3 regions of the Dorea sp. AF24-7LB genome follow, and region 3 is predicted to be linked to each of the others. Evidence: predicted binding sites of a transcription regulator. Region 3 holds the regulator's gene; each other region holds the start of a gene.
The links. Region 3 encodes Rex, which represses fermentation and respiration genes when NADH is low (regulators of the CRP and FNR family bind a similar motif). Its sites were predicted from a motif close to ATTGTTAANTANTTAACAAT; they were not measured.
Positions count from the first base shown of each region.

Region 1: the regulator Rex is predicted to act here: its motif matches at 2,258-2,277, upstream of DWY31_RS10905 (complex I 24 kDa subunit family protein).
Region 2: the regulator Rex is predicted to act here: its motif matches at 2,115-2,134, upstream of DWY31_RS05095 (trans-4-hydroxy-L-proline dehydratase activase).

Region 1 is NZ_QUFR01000011.1:35,242-39,941, reverse strand. It holds gene DWY31_RS10910 (NADH-quinone oxidoreductase subunit NuoF) at 1-1,698, opposite strand, end outside; gene DWY31_RS10905 (complex I 24 kDa subunit family protein) at 1,700-2,173, opposite strand; gene DWY31_RS10900 (LysR family transcriptional regulator) at 2,357-3,280, opposite strand; gene DWY31_RS10895 (V-type ATP synthase subunit D) at 3,379-4,038, opposite strand; gene DWY31_RS10890 (V-type ATP synthase subunit B) at 4,067-4,700, opposite strand, start outside.
Region 2 is NZ_QUFR01000003.1:227,990-232,689, forward strand. It holds gene hypD (trans-4-hydroxy-L-proline dehydratase) at 1-1,119, opposite strand, end outside; gene DWY31_RS05095 (trans-4-hydroxy-L-proline dehydratase activase) at 1,124-2,032, opposite strand; gene yihA (ribosome biogenesis GTP-binding protein YihA/YsxC) at 2,289-2,891, opposite strand; gene lon (endopeptidase La) at 2,907-4,700, opposite strand, start outside.
Region 3 is NZ_QUFR01000001.1:268,876-273,575, forward strand. It holds gene ppk1 (polyphosphate kinase 1) at 1-54, shown strand, start outside; gene abc-f (ribosomal protection-like ABC-F family protein) at 212-2,137, opposite strand; gene DWY31_RS01320 (redox-sensing transcriptional repressor Rex) at 2,272-2,928, shown strand; gene DWY31_RS01325 (NAD(P)H-hydrate dehydratase) at 3,102-4,601, shown strand; gene alr (alanine racemase) at 4,614-4,700, shown strand, end outside.

The DNA of each region.
Region 1 (4,700 bases), on a different contig from region 3:
GAACTGTCTGAGATTTGTACAAACCCCTGTTTTACACTTCTTATCCTCAATATGTTCTCTATATTCTTCTGCAAATGCATTCAATGTACTGATAACCGGTTTTGGCGCACTCTTTCCAAGTCCGCATAACGCGGTACTCTCAATCATATCGGCCAGTTCACGCAACTCATCTATATCTGTCGGTTTTCCATTTCCGGCTACGATTCTTTCAAGAATCTCCAGCATTCTTTTTGTACCTTCTCTGCATGGCACACATTTTCCACAGGATTCTCTCTGCGTAAAGCTCATAAAGAACCGGGCTACTTCTACCATACAGGTATTTTCATCCATAATAACAAGTCCGCCGGAACCGATCATCGCTCCGATCTTCGCCAGCGAATCAAAATCCATCTTGCTGTCCAGCTGTTTCTCTGTCAGACATCCGCCCGATGGTCCGCCGATCTGAACCGCTTTGAACTTTTTACCGTTCTGAATGCCTCCACCGATATCATAAATAACTTCCCGGAGAGTAATTCCCATCGGCACTTCGATAAGTCCTGTGTTTCTTACATTACCTGTCAATGCGAATGCTTTTGTTCCCGGGCTTTCCGGTGTACCGATACCCAGATACCACTCTGCGCCGTTTTGAATGATCATTGGTACATTTGCGTAAGTCTCAACGTTATTTAATACTGTAGGTTTTGCCCAGAGTCCCTGCTGTACTGTACGCGGCGGTTTTACTCTCGGCATACCACGTTTGCCTTCAATAGATGCTGTCAGCGCACTTCCTTCGCCGCAGACAAATGCTCCGGCTCCTCGGTTGATATGTAAACGGAAGCTGAAGTTTGTTCCCAGGATATGATCTCCTAAAATTCCAATCTCTTCCGCCTGATGGATTGCCGTCTCCAGTCTCTGGATCGCGAGCGGATATTCGGCACGGACATAAATATATCCTTCCTGCGCCTGAACCGCATATGCAGCGATCATCATACCTTCGATCATGCGGTGCGGATCACCCTCCATAATACTTCTGTCCATGAATGCGCCCGGGTCACCTTCGTCACCGTTACAGACTACGTAACGAATCTTTTCCTTCTGGGATGCTACCTGTTTCCATTTACGTCCGGTACGGAATCCTGCACCGCCACGTCCTCTTAAATTTGACTCATAAATCATATCGATCACGGATTCCGGTGTCATCTCAAACAATGCTTTTTCTAATGCAGAATATGCTCCGACCACCATCGCTCCTTCGATGTGATCGGCATCGATATGTCCGCAGTTTTTCAATACAAGTCTCGTCTGCTTTGCGTAAAATGGGATCTCTTCCTGTGAAGCATAGACCTGTCCGTCCATATGATATAACAAACGTTCAATCGCTTTTCCTTCGCAGATTGTTTTCTGATAGATCTCTTCACAATCATCCGGCGACACTTTAATATATAAATAATTATGTGGTTCGATTCTCACCAGCGGTCCCATTTCACAGAATCCGTGGCAACCACTCTTCATAACCTTGGTATGTGCAATCTCTGCGCCGAACTCCACCGATACATTCCCGTCATTCTTTGTCAGTTCCAGCATTTTCTGGTAAATTTTATCTGAACCCCCGGCCAGACATCCTGTTCCACCGCAGATCAAAACGCGACATTTCGCACGCTGCCGCTTCTGACATTCAGTACGATATTCTTTTAATTCCGTTCTGTTCTCTATCTTCATGTTATTCTCCTCTCAACTCTTTCAGCAGATCCACTACTTTTTCCGGTGACATCTTAGGATACACAACATCATTTACTGTAATCGCCGGTGCCAGACCACATGCCCCCAGACAGGACACCGTCTCCACAGTAAAATACAGATCGTCTGATGTATGCTTCTTATCATTTAATCCGAGTTCCTTATACAAACGTTCCAGGATCGGAATGGATTTTCTCACATGACAGGCTGTTCCATCACAGACTTTAATGACATATTTGCCTTTCTGCTCGAAAGAAAAATTCTCATAAAAACTTGCCACGCTGTACGCCTTTGCTTCCGTAATCCCGATCTGTTTTGCCACATATGTCAGAAGTTCCGGTGGCAGGTATCTGTACTCCTCCTGAATATCCTGGATAATCGGGATCAATGATCGTTCTTCTCTTGTGTGTCTTGCTATGATTTCATCTGCTTTCTCATAATACGATGTATCTAACATAATATCCTCATCCTCCTTTTTGTTCATTTTCCCCTGATATTGGCTATTTTTTATCAATTTATTGTATATTATATCATAGAAATTATTGATATGTTTATATCAATATCCGATGTCTTCCATATAGAATTTTATATATCCTAAAAAAAGATGCACCCTCAGGCACACCTTCTTTCTTCTAGACAATTATATTTCTTCAATTTTCCTTCTCAGATGCTCAAGAAATTCTTTTTCTTTCTGATTCATCACATATCCTTTTTTATATATCAGTGCATCCCTCATTTTATGTCTTAGAAATCCGACTTCCTTCTGCACAAGATGATACCGTTCCAGCATCTTTTCCGGCAGCGGAGATACCCACATATAACTGTTCTTCACTTCTCTTAAAATATCAAACTGACTTCCTCTTTCAAAAATATATATTTTCTTTTTCGGATGATAGGCTTCCCTTCCTTCCCGGTAAAATTCAATATATTCTCCGTTCGGGAGCCTGGAATCTCCATGTAAGATTTCTACTCCGTCCGATAATTCTCCCGGAGACTGAAAATCCTTTTCTGCAAGTTCTCCGTCTGCGGAAGTCAAAAGTAAATAATCAAATTCATTGATCACCTGCATTTCCAGATTCCGAAGCTGAAGAAGCGATTGGTAATCCTCCTGCTTTCTCCGCTGATACCGTATAATTCCAAGATCATATCCATTCTGACCGATACTGTCGATTGCCGTCATCGTACTTGTCTCCCGGAAATCCACATCCATCTCCATCTGGTCATCCTGGTTGCTGATATACTCGGCAAAAGCATGCGCAATATAGCTGGCCCGGGGCACACAAAATCGAAGTGTCAGCTTTTCACTGCGTTCTTTTCCATAATGTTCCCTTAGCTCATCAACATCCCGGATGACTTTTCTGGCATATTCCAGAAAATTCTGTCCGTCTCTTGTCGCCTGTACTCCTTTTGAGGAGCGTTTAAAAATCTGTATGCCAAATTCTGTTTCTACATTTTTAATTGCTTTGCTTAAGTTTGGCTGCGCAATGTAAATCTCTTTTGCAGTCTGTGAAATCGATCCTCTTTTATCTATTTCAATAATGTATTTGAAATCCGTCAAATTCATTTGTATCTCTTCCCTTTTCCATGATGACGATGTTCCGTTCCGCCTTATTCTCTACGCGAAACGAAAAGGCGACACATCTTTTGTATCGCCTTTTCATTCTAAGCTCTTTCGCTGTAGTGATGTGCTTCTTCAAGCATCATATCTTTTACTTTCATCAGACGGATCTGAGAGCTTCTCTCGTTCTCATCCAGCTTCATCGTGATGTATTTGATTGTCTCCTGAGCCTCCGGAATTGTCACATGCTCCAGCGCATTTACACGACGTCTTGTCTTCTCGATCTCAGCCGCCATAAGCTGGCATGCTTTTTCTGTCTCCGCAAGTTTCAACATATCCGGCAGAATGTCCGCCAGTGATTTTACAGCACCATCCAGATCACTGGATGTAAATGCAAATCCATAAGAATAAATATCATTGGCATCAGCAGTCCTTGTCTTCGTATTGAACACAGGAATGTCAACGCTCATAACATTTTTATTGCCTACTTCCAGATTTACTTCCTGTTTTGGTGCCATCAGTGCGGTATTCAACGTAGCCTCATCCATTCCGGCTTTGGCTATAACAAAGTTCTTATTTGCAGAGAGGATTCCGGCTTCTACTTTCTGACGAAGTGCCATGTTCTCCTTTACCAGCTCCAGGAACTGACGCATCAGCTCATCACGCTTGTCTTTCAGGAGCTTATGTCCCCTTCTTGCTGTAACAAGCTTCTTCTTCGTCTTGGTCAGTTCCATCCGGGTAGGAGTGATCTGTTTCGATGCCATTCGCTACCTCCTTATTTCCATTACCTGATTATTGCTTTCCATAATACTGGTCTAAGAATTTGTCGTCGATACGTTTCAACTCTGCTCTTGGCAGCATAGACAATAATTTCCAGCCAATTTCCAGTGTCTCCTCAATAGATCTGTCGTTGTCATATCCCTGGGAAACATATTCTTTTTCAAATGCTTCTGCAAATTCTGCATATTTCAGGTCAATCTCTGTTAAGGCAGCTTCTCCTAAGATTGTCATCAGTTCTTTTGCATCTTTTCCACGGGAATACGCAGCAAATAACTGGTTCATCGTATTGGCGTGGTCTGCTCTTGTTTTGCCTTCACCGATACCTTTATCTTTCAGACGGGAAAGAGACGGTAATACATCAATCGGCGGCTGTAATCCTTTACGATACAGCTCACGACTTAAGATTACCTGACCTTCTGTGATATATCCGGTAAGATCAGGAATAGGATGTGTCTTATCATCCTCAGGCATAGTCAGGATTGGGATCATAGTGATACTTCCGTCTTTACCTCTCTGACGTCCGGCTCTTTCATACATTGTTGCAAGGTCTGTGTACATATATCCTGGATATCCACGACGTCCAGGTACCTCTTTCTTCGCTGCGGAAATTTCACGCAGCGCATCTGCATAGTTCGTGATATCTGTC
Region 2 (4,700 bases), on a different contig from region 3:
CAGTTTCATCTCGTCCATACAGTCAAGGATCAGATAGCTGACTGCGTTAACTCCATCGCGTCCGTCCGGCGTCACACCACCTGTATTGATATTTGCAAAATCTGTGTATGTAGCACTTTCTTTTAGTGTGATACCTACTTTTACCGGTGCCGGCTGGTTGTAGAATTTCACCCATAAGCACTCTAACAGCTCTTTTGCTCTATCATCATCCAGAATTCCTGCTTCCGTATCTGCCTCGTAGTATTTGATCAGATGCTGGTCAAGACGTCCCGGGCTGAATGCATCCCATGGGTTCAGCTCTGTTGTAACTGCCAGATGTGTGAACCAGTATAACTGGATTGCCTGCCAGTATGTCTTTGGTGCATGTGCAGGAACAACTTCCAAGTTGGCTGCGATCTGTTTTAATTCTTCTTTACGAACCGGATCAGCTTCTTTCTCAGCCATCTCCAGTGCTAATTCATGATATCTCTCGCCAAGGATGATCACTGCGTCGCAGGAAATATCCATAGCTTTTAACTCTTCCATCTTGTCGTATGCTTCCGGATCATTTAAGAAATCAAGCGAATCCATTGTCTTCTTGATTTTCTCTTTGTAATCCATATATCCGGTTGTAAATACCTGTTCTCCACCACATGTATGTCCCGGTCCTCTCTGCTCCATGAACTCGGTGAACATACCTGCTGAATAGCAGTCATTCCACTCCGGAGTCATAGTTGCAAGAAGTTTTTCTCTCATGCTGCGTCCCTGCCAGAATGGGATGATCTCCTCTGCCTGAAGCTTTCTGTCTTCTTCTGTTGTATGGAAAGATACAAGGTCACGCTCGCTCATAACTGTCATATCTTCTACGCTGTGGCAACAAAGTTCCGGGAATGTCGGAGATGCCTGCGGGTCTTTTCCTTTTTCACCTACGATCAGTTCTCCATCACCCAGATATAATGTCTTCTTGGAGAAATACTCTTTTAATACCATAGATCTCATTACAGGAATAGAATATTTTCCATCATTCTCTCTGTAAAAATCTGTCTCGATCTTCGCTCTCTCCAAGTCGATATGTACCGGTGTTGTTACACTCAGTTCTCTCAGTTTCTGAATTCTTTCATTCATGCCTCTTTTTGCCATTGTTTTAACCTCCTATTCTGGTATTTGAGAAGCCTTCATCCTGGAAAAGTTTTACAAAACCTTCCATCTCTTCATTTGTTGGTGCCGTTAAATCAGTTCCTTTATATTCCATATCCAGTTTTGGATACTTGCTGCTTCCTGTATTATGGTACGGCAACAGATTCACCTGTGCCGGATGGATATTGTGTTCTTTTAAGAACTGAATGGTTGCCTTCATATTCTCATCATTGCCATTCACTTCTTTGACTGTCGGAATACGGATGTAAATCCTTGCTCCCGCATCCGATAATTTCACAAGGTTCTCAAGAATCAGTCTGTTATCTACGCCTATGTACTTCTTATGAAGCTCCGGATTCATCACTTTCACATCATATAAAAATGTATCTACATACGGTAAAACCGCTTCAAATTTATCATACGGCACATATCCGCACGTATCAATTGTTAAAGAAATCTCTTCCTTCTTAAGTGCTTTGGCAATTTCCAGCACATACTCCGTAGACATTGCCATAACTTCTCCGCCGGAAAGAGTAACACCGCCGCCGGATTGCTCGTAGAACATCAGATCCTTCATCAGTTCTTTTACCAGTTCTTTTACCGGATACTCTTCTCCCACTGTCTCACGGATTCCTTCCGGGCAGTAATTCTCACACTTTCCGCAAAGATTACACAGAGATTTGTCAAGAACCGGTTTTCCCTCCGTCATTGAAATCGCGCTCTGCGGACAGACTTTTGCACAGGCTCCGCATCCAATGCATTTTTCCTTATCGTACTGAAGTTCTCTTTCAAATCGCTGTGTCTCCGGATTGTGACACCAGACACATTTCAGCGGGCATCCCTTAAAAAAAACGGTAGTACGAATTCCATCTCCGTCATGAATAGAATACTTCTGGATATTCGTAATATAATTCATGATCTTACTCCTTCTCGTTACTTTTGTTTTACTGTTAGACTTTTGTTTGTACTTTAGTCTAATAATAGCAAAGAAAGAGAAGTTTGTCAATCTGTTATCAAACTTCTCTTTCCTTATTCTCTTATTCTTCGCGCTGTCTCCATGCTGTTTAATTCTTTCATGTAGGTGTCAAGAAACAGCAGTTCCATAGCAGTACTGTATTCAAAAGGTTTCTTTCAATCTCTACATCTTCACAGATGACAATTTCTCTCATCCATTACTCCTCTTCATTCTTCTCCATAAATTCCGTCTCAACCAGCTCCCATATCTCATCTCTTCCCTGCTTCGTCACAGATGAAAATGGAATAACAATCGTTCCCGGAAGCAGATTTAATCCTTGGCGAATTGCTTTGATCTGCTTTTGTACCTGGCTGCGCTTGATCTTATCTAATTTAGTCGCGATAATGATCGGATTGAATCCCTGCTCCACGATCCAACTGTACATCAGTTTATCATTCGCAGACGGATCATGCCGGATATCAATCAGAAGAAAGACTGCCTTCAACTGTTCCGATCCATGGAGATACCGCTCAATGAGCTGACCCCATTTCGCTTTTTCCTGCTCAGATACTTTTGCATATCCATATCCCGGAAGATCTACCAGATATAATTCTTCATTAATATTGTAAAAATTAATCGTCTGTGTCTTTCCTGGTGTCGCGGAAATACGCGCAAATGATTTCCGATTCATGAGAGCATTAATGAGGGATGATTTTCCAACATTTGATTTTCCTGCAAATGCAATTTCCGGATGTTCATTTTCCGGTAATTTACTTGTAATTCCACATACTGTTTCCAGATTCAAGCTTCTTATAACCATATTCTTTTCCCCCTTTTAACGCTTTAGTGCAAGCTTCAATACTTCATCCATATGAGAAACCGGAATGATCTCCAGTCCTTTTGTAATCTCTGTTGATATCTCTTCTACATCCGCTTTATTTTCCTTTGGAACAAGAACTGTCAGGATTCCCGCATTTTTAGCAGCGAGAAGCTTTTCTTTCAGACCTCCGATTGGAAGAACCCTTCCACGCAGCGTAATTTCTCCGGTCATTGCCAGATCTGCACGGACTTTTTTCCCTGTAACAGCCGAAAAGATTGCTGTTGCCATTGTAATTCCCGCCGACGGGCCATCTTTTGGCACTGCACCTTCCGGTATATGTATATGAATATCATGCTCTTTGAAAAATTTCTCGTCAATCTTATGCTCCGAGCTGACGGAGCGGATATAACTGATACCTGTACGCGCGGATTCTTTCATCACATCTCCGAGCTGACCGGTCAGCAGGATTTCGCCTTCTCCCGGCATGACATTTACTTCAATCTGAAGCGTATCGCCGCCAACACTTGTCCATGCAAGTCCCCGCACAATACCAACTTCATCCTTGTCATTTTTCATCTGATAGCTGAACAGCTCTCTTCCGAGATAATGTTCCAGATTCCTTTCTGTCACGCGTACGGCTTTCTTCTTATCTTCCAAAATCTCTCTTGCCGTTTTGCGACAGATATCAGCAATTTTACGTTCCATCTGCCTGACTCCGGCTTCTTTTGTATAATTTCTTGCAATCTTCCACAGAGCTTTCTTGCTGATCGACAGTTGTTTTTCTTTTAAACCGTGCTTTTTCAGCTGTTTCGGGATCAGGTGTTCTCTTGCAATATGAAGTTTTTCATTTTCCGTATAACTGCTGATCTCAATCACTTCCATACGATCTAAAAGCGGTCTTGGAATCGTCTGTAATGTATTCGCTGTTGTCACGAATAATACTTCCGAAAGATCCAGCGGAACCTCCAGGTAATGATCTCTGAAATTCTTGTTCTGTTCCGCATCCAGTACTTCCAGAAGTGCTGAAAATGTATCCCCTTTATAATCATTGCTGACTTTGTCGATCTCATCCAGAAGGAGCAGTGGGTTCTTCACTCCGGCATTCTTCACAGCCGCTGCAATTCTTCCCGGCATCGCTCCGACATAAGTTTTTCTGTGACCGCGGATCTCTGCCTCATCCCGTACGCCTCCGAGTGAAATACGCACATACGGCTTCTTCAAAGCATGCGCCAGTGATTTTGCGATGGATGTCTTACCGGTTCCCGGAGGTCCAACCAGGCAGAGGATCGGTGCATCTGTGTTCTTCGTCAGAGCGCGTACCGCCAGAAATTCAAGCACACGTTCCTTTACTTTGTCCAGTCCATAATGATCTTCGTCCAGAATCTTTTTGGCATATGCAATATCTTTGTGTTCTTTACACATATGATCCCACGGCATATCCAGCATCGTTTCGATATAAGTACGGATAACTCCCGACTCTGCCGGATTATTCATGGAATTACGGAATCTCCGTATCTCTTTGGAAATCTTCTCTTTTACTTCATCCGGTGCCTCCAGCGCATCACACTTCTGCTGAAATTCATCCGCATCCGATAACTGATTTTCATCTCCAAGTTCTTCACGAATCAGTTTGAGTTCTTCACGCAGAATATATTCCCGCTGATTTTTATCCACACGTTCTTTAATCTTTTCCTGTAATTCTTCTTTAATATTAAGTACCTGAATCTCATTCACAAGCTTATAGGCAAGTTTGTCATACCGTTTCATAAGATTCGTTTCTTCCAGAAATTCCTGATATTCCGGATAAGA
Region 3 (4,700 bases):
AAAGCCGGAAAAAAAGAGCAGCCACAGGTGAAAACGGAAACGGCAGAATCATAATGAGATGGACAATCGAATAAAGATGAAGTGATGATTCGGTATGATTATATAATTGGAATTGCACCGTTAAGTAAAAAAGGCTTTAACTTCTCGCAGTCAAAGCCTTTTTGTATTATTTATCTTATGCGATAAGAACAGTAGTTTTGACTAAGATAATTTAGTCTTCAGCAAGAATTTCCCAGTTTTTATAAAGAGTTTCCAACTCTTCCGCAATCTGTACTTTCTCTTTGGCGAGTTCCTGGCATTTGACAGAGTTTGTGAAAATCTCTTCTTGTACCATAAGTTCATCAATTTCCCGGTCGCGGTCTTCGAGTACGCTGATGCGTTCTTCCGTCTTTTTTAATTCATTCTGGCGTTTGCGTTCCTTAGCCTGCAGTTCTTTTTGTTCCTGCCAGCTTAATTTGGAAGCGGAGACTTCACCGGAATCGGTGGAAGAATCAGAAGTCATATCGATATTTTCTGTATATGCAGCTGTGAGTTCTTCCTTTTTCTCCAGGTAATAATCGTAATTTCCAATGTAATTGACAAACGTATGATGCGTAAGATCCAGGATTCTTGTGGCAGTCTGATTGATGAAATAACGGTCATGCGAAACATAGAGCAGTGTTCCGGTATAATTATTCAGCGCTTTTTCCAGAATTTCTTTTGAGGTAATGTCTAAATGGTTGGTCGGCTCATCGAGGATCAGGAAGTTTGCTTCAGAGAGCATAAGCTTTGCAAGAGAAACACGTCCTCTTTCACCACCGCTTAAATCGGAAATCCGTTTAAAGACATCGTCTCCGGTAAATAAGAATGCTGCAAGCATGTTCCGGATCTGCGTATTTGTAAGAGTCGGGTAATCATCCGAAATCTCTTCAAAGATTGTCTTTTCCATATGGAGCACATGGTGTTCCTGATCGTAGTAGCCAATCTGGACATTCGTACCAAGGGTGAAAGTTCCGTTGTCTGCAGGGAGAACCTGATTTAAAATCTTAAGCAGAGTCGTCTTGCCGGTTCCATTATCGCCGATGATCGCAACGTGTTCGCCACGCTTGATCTCAAAACTGATATCTGAAAATAACGTCTGTGGTGGAAAGGCTTTACTTAAATGTTCTACCGTCAGTACATCATTACCGCTGATGGTTGCAGGTTCAAGCTTTAACTGAAAGTCTTTGTTTGTTTCTATCGGTTTTTCTACCGGCTTGATCTTCTCAAGCATTTTCTCACGGCTTTCCGCCCGTTTGATTGATTTCTCGCGGTTGAAAGAGCGGAGCTTTTCAATAACAGCTTCCTGATGCTTGATCTCTTGCTGTTGGTTGAGATATTCTTTGATACGCGCTTCGCGGATCTGCTGTTTTTTCTGAGAGTAATCAGTATAATTACCAGAATAAGTCATCAGTTCACCGTTTTCTATTTCGATGACTTTCGTTACAATCCGGTTCAGAAAATAACGGTCGTGTGAGACGATCAGTACTGCACCCGGATAATTTAATATGTAAGTTTCCAGCCACGTGATTGAATTCAGATCCAGGTGGTTGGTCGGCTCGTCCAGAAGCAGAATATCCGGTTTAGTAAGCAGAAGTTTGCCGAGAGAAACACGGGTTTTCTGTCCTCCGGAGAGCGTATTCACCGGTTTGGTAAATTCTTCTTCCTGAAAACCTAGTCCCTTTAAGACGCCAGTCAGTTCGCTTTCATAAGCATATCCATTTTCGCGTTCAAATGCTGCGGTCAGCCGGTTGTAGGAGTCCATGTGGTCTTCCAGAGAGTCTCCACTTAAGTCCTTCATCTCCAGTTCCAGCTGACGGATCTTCTGTTCCATGGCAATGATATCTGCTTTTGCCGTGCGCACTTCTTCGTAGATCGAACGATCTGTATTCATGTCCTGATGCTGGGCGAGATATCCCATAGTCTTTCCTTTGGTCAGGATGACGGAACCACCATCTGACGGCAGTTCTCCGGCAATTATCTTGAAAATAGTAGATTTGCCGGCTCCGTTCGGGCCTACAAGGGCAGCTTTCTCATGATCTTCTATATGAAAAGAACCATCTTTCACAATGATTTCTTCACCAAATGTTTTGTTAATTCCATGACAGGCAAGTATCATAAAAAATTCCTCCTTATCTGTTCACATACGTTCTTATTATAACGAAAACGTAATAAAAAAACTACTAAAAAATTGACTTTATTCATACAATTTTATATAATAACAGTTAGAATACATATGGGAAGGTGAAAAAATTGGATAATCGAGGAATATCACAGGCAGTCATCCGACGTTTGCCGCGATATTATAGATATTTAGGAGAACTCCTTGAAAATGGGGTAGAACGTATTTCTTCTAACGATCTGAGCAAAAGGATGAAGGTTACTGCGTCTCAGATTCGTCAGGATCTTAACAATTTCGGAGGATTCGGACAGCAGGGATACGGCTATAATGTCAAATATCTATATACAGAGATCGGCAAAATCCTGGGACTGGAAGAAGATCATAAGATCATAATCATTGGTGCAGGTAATTTGGGACAGGCACTTGCAAATTATGCAGCGTTTGAAAAACGTGGATTTATCCTGACCGGAATTTTTGATGTAAATCCGCGTCTGGAGGGAGTTGCGATTCGTGGAGTGCCGATCCGCATGATGGACGAGTTGAAGTCCTTTGTCCAGAAGAATGATGTAGAGATTGCTGTACTTACAATTCCAAAAGAGAAGGCAATCGAAGTTGCGAATATGCTTGTGGAGAACGGCGTGCGCGCGATTTGGAACTTTGCACATACAGACCTCAATCTGCCGGATAATATCATTGTTGAGAATGTGCATTTGTCAGAGAGTCTGATGCAGTTATCTTATAACATCAGTCGTTATAATGAAGACCAGCGCAAAAAAGGAAAGAACTAGTAAAAGCAGACGTATAGAAACAGGCATGTGTATACAGGCTTGTTTTTATACGTCCTTTTTATATGATACCTGAGCAGAAAAGCCTGCATTCATGTGAGCTTGTCAGTAAGCGGATGTAAGGTTTTGTGACTCCGCAGGTGTCATAGGTACGATTATATTAGGGAGATGAGTATATGAGGTTTTTACCGGATGGAGACAGTATGAAGGCGGCAGATAAGGATACGATAGAGAATCTCGGTATCCCATCACTGGAACTGATGGAACGTGCGGCGAGGAGTTGTATTGATTCCATGAAAAAGGAAAAGCTGGATTTTACAGATGTTCTGATTGTCTGTGGATCGGGAAATAATGGCGGAGATGGTTTTGCTGTCGCGAGACTTTTAAAAGAAGAAGGATGTGCGGTTACTGTTTTTATGGCGGGGAATCCGGCACATTTAAGTGCGGAATGCCGATATCAGTGGAAGCTTTTTGAAAGCATTGGAGGATCGATCCGCGACCACTACCCGGATGGCACATACAGCCTGATCATTGATGCTATATTCGGTGTTGGTCTGAGTCGGGAAGTAACCGGGCATTACCGGGAAGTTATTGAGTGGATGAATGAAGCGTCCGGAACAAAAGTTGCAGTGGATATTCCATCGGGAATCAATGCCGGAAATGGTTGTGTGCTTGGTATTGCATTCCGCGCAGATTATACAGTGACGTTTCAGGTTGAGAAGATCGGACTTATCTTTTATCCTGGAAAAGAATATGCAGGTAAAGTCACAGTGACAGATATCGGAATATCACTCCGGACGATGGAGAAGAACAAGAACATTGCATATCTGCCGGACAGAGAGGAATATATCAGAATGCTGCCGGACAGACCGGAAGATTCCAATAAGGGTACTTATGGAAGGCTGCTTGTGATCGCCGGAAGTAAAGGGATGAGCGGAGCTGCATTTCTTAATGCAATGGCAGCTTATCGGATGGGAGCCGGACTGGTGCAGATTTATACGGAGGAATCGAACCGGATCATTTTACAGGCACTCCTGCCGGAAGCAATCATCACAACCTATACAGAATTTGACAAGGAAGAAGTGAAACGGCTTTTAAGTCACGCAGATGCGGTATGCATTGGTTCCGGACTTAGTAGATCCAAGACTGCAAAGAAGATTTTAAAAACCGTATTGTCCAATGTGGAAGTAGCATGTGTGATCGATGCAGATGGACTGAATCTGCTTGCGGAGCATTTGAAATATACAGAATATCTTACAGAAGGAAGGTTTATCCTGACTCCGCATATGAAAGAGATGTCCAGACTGACCGGACTTTCTGTTCCTGAAATCAGAGCTAACAGACAGCAGGTGCTGGAATCTCTGACGAAAGAATGGAACGTTACCTGTGTCCTGAAAGATTCAAGAACGTTGATTGGAGAAGCCGGAAAACGGACCTGTGTCAATACAAGTGGCTGTCAGGCGCTGGCAAAAGGCGGTTCCGGAGATGTGCTTTGCGGTGTGATCGCCGGACTTCTGGCACAAGGAATCAGTACATTCGAGGCGGCAACTCTCGGAACTTATATACATGGATTAAGTGGTGAAACAGCTGCGAGAAAGAAAAACAGTTACAGTATTCTGGCAAGGGATCTGCTTGAGATCCTTGCAACAACGGACATTACAAATAGTAATTTATAAGGAGGAAGAACAATGAAAAATTATACAAGAGTGTGTGCAAGAATCAATCTGGATGCAATTGAATCAAACGTAGAGAATATGAAGAATAATTTACAGGAA